DNA from 2 places in the Massilia sp. LC238 genome. Region 2 is predicted to be linked to the other one. Evidence: riboswitches for the same ligand, from Rfam matches in the RefSeq annotation. Region 2 holds a riboswitch; the other holds the start of a gene.
What was found. Region 2 has a riboswitch for cobalamin ahead of FG94_RS21890 (TonB-dependent receptor). Riboswitches for the same ligand answer to the same signal wherever they lie in the genome.
Positions count from the first base shown of each region.

Region 1 (2,386 bases), on a different contig from region 2:
CGAGGTCCTCATCTACCTTGCCGTGCTGGCCACGCTCGGCCACGGCGCCCTCGCATAAGGATGCAGCTGATCCTGGTGCGCCATCCCCAGCCGGAGGTCGCGCCCGGCCTCTGCTACGGCAGCGCCGACGTTTCGACATCTATCGAAGCGATTACGCAGGTCGCCACCGCGCTGCGTGCGGCCGGCCTGCCCGGGCGACTCCCCGTCTACGCCAGCCCGCTCGCACGTTGCGCGACCCTTGCCGCGGCGCTCGACGTCCCCGTCACGTTCGATGCCCGCCTGGCCGAGATGGATTTCGGCGCCTGGGAGATGCGCGCCTGGGACGCCATCCCGCGCGCCGAGGTCGACGCCGGGGCCGCCGACCTGCTGCACTACCGCCCCGGCGGCGGCGAGAACGTGCTCGAGGTGGCCCGCCGCGTCGCCGCATTCCGCCAGGCGCTGCGGCATCCTGCGGCGCTCGTCATCTGCCACGCCGGCACGATCCGCCTGCTGTCCGCCCTGCACCTAGGGGGCAGCATCGAACAGGCCGCGTTCGGCGCCGCCGCCAGCGCCCACCGCATCGGCTACGGCGAAGTCATCGTGCTGAAAGACTGACAACGCCGCGCGACCCTGCGTATAATGGCGGCGTTTTGGTGCCCGCGGTCGTGTCCACGACCGCAGTTAAACGGGAAACACGAAGCCCTTCAACAAGGCCAACGTGTGCTGCCCCCGCAACGGTAAGCAAGTGCCGCGCTCGATGTTCGGGCTACGCGGCAAACCGTCTTCCATGACCACTGTGCGAACGCATGGGAAGGTCGGACGGCCACACTTGCCAGCCCGGATACCGGCCAAAAGGTGGGAGCGTGCCATTGGCGCGCTTCTGATCAATCTGGCCTACGGGGACGTCGGCTGGTTGTCTTTTGATTGAGCTATTCATGAACTTTCCTGTAACACGGCTTGCGGCCGCGCTGTCGCTCGCATTCGCCCTTGCTGCGCCCGCAGTCGCCCAAACCCTCGATTCGGTCCTCGTCACCGCCAACCGCATGCCGCAGCGCGCGGTCGACGTGATCGCCGACACCACCGTCATCCACGCCGACGAGATCGCCCGTTCCGGCGCCGGCTCGGTGGCCGACGTGCTGCAGCGCCAGCGCGGCATCGAGATCACCCGCAACGGCAGCGCCGGCGCCTCGACCAGCGTATTCCTGCGCGGCGCCAACAGCAACGGGGTCGTGGTCCTGCTGGACGGCGTACGCATCGGTTCGTCCACCAGCGGCGTCGCCGCCTGGAATGCGGTGCCGCTCGGCGCCATCGAACGCATCGAAATCGTCTACGGCCCGCTCAGCACCCTGTACGGCGCGGACGCGATCGGCGGCTTGATCCAGATCTTCACCCGCAAGGGCGAGGGCGGCCCGGTCGTCAGCGGCTCGGTCGGCGCCGGCAGCAATGCAACGCGCCAGCTCGACGCCGGCGTGCACGGCGCGGCCAATGGCCTGCGCTACGCCTTCGGCGCCGGCCATGAAGAGTCGGACGGCTTCTCGGCCACGCGTCCGGGCGCCTTCGGTTTCAATCCGGACGACGACGGCTACCGCCGCCGCAACGCCAACGGCCAGCTGTCCTATGCGCTGGCCCCGAACTTCGAAGTCGGCGCCCAATTCCTGCACAGCGACCTGCGCGCGCAGTACGACAGCGGCAGCGCCGCCTACGACGTCCACAACGAGCAGGACCTGAACACGGCGGCCGTCTACGCGACCGGCCAGTTCAGCGCCGCCTGGCGCAGCACCCTCCAATACGCGCGCTCGGACGACAAACTGGGCAGCTTCACCAGCAGCGCCCCATCCGGCGCCAGCCAGATCGACACCCGGCAGGACGAGCTGACCTGGCAGAACAGCATCGCGCTCGGCCCCGACACCCTGCAGCTGCTCTACAGCCATCGCAAGGAGGAAGTGGAATCGAGCTCCACCGCGGACCTGTCGCGCTCGCGCAGCACCAACGCGTATGCGGCCGTCTATTCGGCCAGGCGTGGCGCCCACCTGTTCGATGTCAGCGCCCGCCATGACCGTTCGTCGGTGTATGGCAGCAAGAACACCGGCGCCGCCGGCTATGGCTACGACTTCGGCTCAGGCCTGCGCGCCACCGCCAGCGTCGGCACCAGCTTCCGCGCGCCGACCTTCAACGAGCTGTACTACCCGAACTACGGCCTGCCGACCAATCGTCCGGAACAGGGTCGCAACCGCGAAGCCGGCTTGCGCTATGACGCCGGCAACGTGCAGTTCGACGCCACCTGGTTCCGCAACCGCCTGACCGACATGATTGTCTCCGCCACGCCCTGCCCGGGCCGTGCCGGCAGCTGCGCCTACAACGTCAACCGGGCGCAGCTCGAAGGCGTCACGGTGGCGGCCCGGACGCG
Region 1 is NZ_JNNN01000071.1:2,403-4,788, forward strand. It holds gene FG94_RS19455 (adenosylcobinamide-GDP ribazoletransferase) at 1-58, shown strand, start outside; gene FG94_RS19460 (histidine phosphatase family protein) at 61-594, shown strand; cobalamin riboswitch at 614-847, shown strand; gene FG94_RS19465 (TonB-dependent receptor domain-containing protein) at 915-2,386, shown strand, end outside.
Region 1: linked by a shared signal. The riboswitch ahead of FG94_RS19465 (TonB-dependent receptor domain-containing protein) and the one ahead of FG94_RS21890 (TonB-dependent receptor) in region 2 are both predicted to bind cobalamin.

Region 2 (2,386 bases):
CCAGCGGCGGGGCGCTGCGCTTGTCCGCGGTCCAGGCGAAGTCGTGCACGTCGTGTTGCACGTAGCGGTGCGTCAGCAAGCCGTTCTTCTCGACGGGCGCACCCTGCAGCGCGCCAGTCGCGCCCACCGTATAGCCCTTCGGCACGGTCAGGCTCACGTCATAGCTGCCGAAATCGGCGTAGAACTCGGACTCCATGTGGAATTCGTGCGCATTCCAGCGTGGCGCGGTGGCGCCGCGCTCGCCCGGCAGTTCGAGCACCGCGATCTTCGGGAACCACTGGGCCACCAGGTGGAAGCTGCCGTAGTAGCCGGTGCGCGCGATCACGCGCGGCAGCTGGGTGGTGAAGGCCATGTCGAGCGTGGTCGAGGCGCCGGGGGCGACCGCCTCGGGCAGGTCGAGGCGCGCCACCGTGTGGTCGGTGGCCGGGCCGCCGTCCGGCTGGACGAAGCGCCATGGCACGGCGGCGCCGCCTTGAGTCACGCTGCGCAGCGCGATGTGGCCCCATTCGCCGTCGCCGATCTCGGCACCGCTGCGAAAAGCTTCGCCGCGCCGGCGCTGCTCGGTGAAAAAGCTGCTGCCTTCGCCTTCGAAGGCGTTCATGTAGAGGTGGATGTAGACGCTGCGCACCGGTACCGCGCTGCGGTTGCGCCAGGTGAGCTGCTGCTGGCCGGCGATCACGTGCTTGTCCGGGTCGAGCGTGGCGCTGATACGGTAGCTGGCCACGCGCTCGGACAGGGTCGCGTGGTCGCCGCTGCGGATGCCGCCCCAGGCATCCTGGCTGCTCGGCGCCGTGACGGCGGCGGCGTTCGGCGCGGCCAGCGCGATGCCGTCGAGCGAAGGCGTGGCCGCAGGCGGGGGCGCGTCGGCCTGGGCCAGCCAGGCGCCGGCGCCGCCGAAGGCCAGCAGAGCGGCGCATGCCAGCGCGCGCAGGCCTTGTCGCTTTCTTTGGATCTGCATGCAGGAGTCCCTTTCGTCGATGTTGTATTTATATGAGCACGACTATATCCAGAAGACCGATCGTTTTCTATGCTCAAGGGATGGATGGACGAAATACGGCGACGAAGTGCAGGAAAGCTTGTCAGGTTATAATCTCGCCGTTCTGGTGCCCGCGCATGCGCTCCGCATGTGCAGTTAAACGGGAAACACGAGGCAAAGGCGCTGCGCGCCCACGCCGAGGTGTGCTGCCCCCGCAACGGTCAACAAGCACCGCTTCGCATACGCGAAGCGGTAGGCTGCTCCAAACACCACTGTGCCGACAGGCATAGGAAGGTGGCGCAGTCCGTCTTGCGAGCCCGGATACCGGCCAGACAGGTGGAAGCGACCGCATGCGAGCAGCGTGGCGGCGCCTTCCGTTGAACGCCGGGCTTGCGGGGACGCAGGCCGGTGCCATTACCGAGAACATCCGAACATGAACTTTGCTGTCGTACCACGCAGCGCGCCGGCGGTGAAGCCGCTCGCGCTGGCTTGCGCCCTGTCCCTGTCCATCCTGGCCGCCAAGGCCGCCGCCCAGGACAGCCTGCCTTCGATCGTCATCACCGGCGCGCGCTTCCCGGCGCAGCCTGCCAGCGCGCCGATCGGCGCCACCGTGATCACGGCCGAGGACATCCGCCGTTCCGGCGCCGCCGACGTCAACGCGGCGATCCGCAAGGTCGGCGGCGTCTTCGGACGCCAGAGCCTGGACGCCTCGCCGGACTTCGCGCTCGACCTGCGCGGCTTCGGCTCGAACAGCGCCCAGAACCTGGTGATCCTGGTGGACGGCGTGCGCCTGAACGAGAACGAGCTGACCAATGCGGTGCTGTCGAGCATCCCGGTTGATACCGTCGAGCGCATCGAGATCCAGCGCGGCGGCAGCAGCGTGCTGTACGGCGAAGGCGCGACCGGCGGCGTGATCAACATCATCACGCGCCGCGCCGGCGCGAACGGCACCCACGGTTCGGTCTTCGCCGAAGCAGGGCGCTTCGACGCCCACGACCTGCGCGCCTCGATCACCCATGGCGCCGGCCCGCTTTCTTTTGATGTGGCGCTGGCCGACCGCGGCACCGACAACTACCGCGCCAACAGCGAGTTCAAGCAGAAGACCGCCAGCGGCGGCGTCCAGTACGCCTACGGCGCAGGCCGCGCCGGCCTGCGCTTCGAACATTCGGAGCAGGACGCGCGTTTCCCGGGTTCGCTCACCGAGGCCCAGTACCTGGCCAATCCGCGCCAGACCCTCACGCCGGATGATTTCGGCATCCTGGACACCGACCGCGTCAGCGCTTTCGTCGAGCACCGCGTCGGCAGCCTCGAGCTGGCCGCCGAACTCTCGCACCGCGAGCGCGAGGTCGCAGCCAGTTACTTCTACCCCGGCGGCGTCACCCGCGTCGCCTATGACGCCAGCCAGACCCA
Region 2 is NZ_JNNN01000078.1:129,193-131,578, forward strand. It holds gene FG94_RS21880 (M1 family metallopeptidase) at 1-958, opposite strand, end outside; cobalamin riboswitch at 1,085-1,324, shown strand; gene FG94_RS21890 (TonB-dependent receptor) at 1,410-2,386, shown strand, end outside.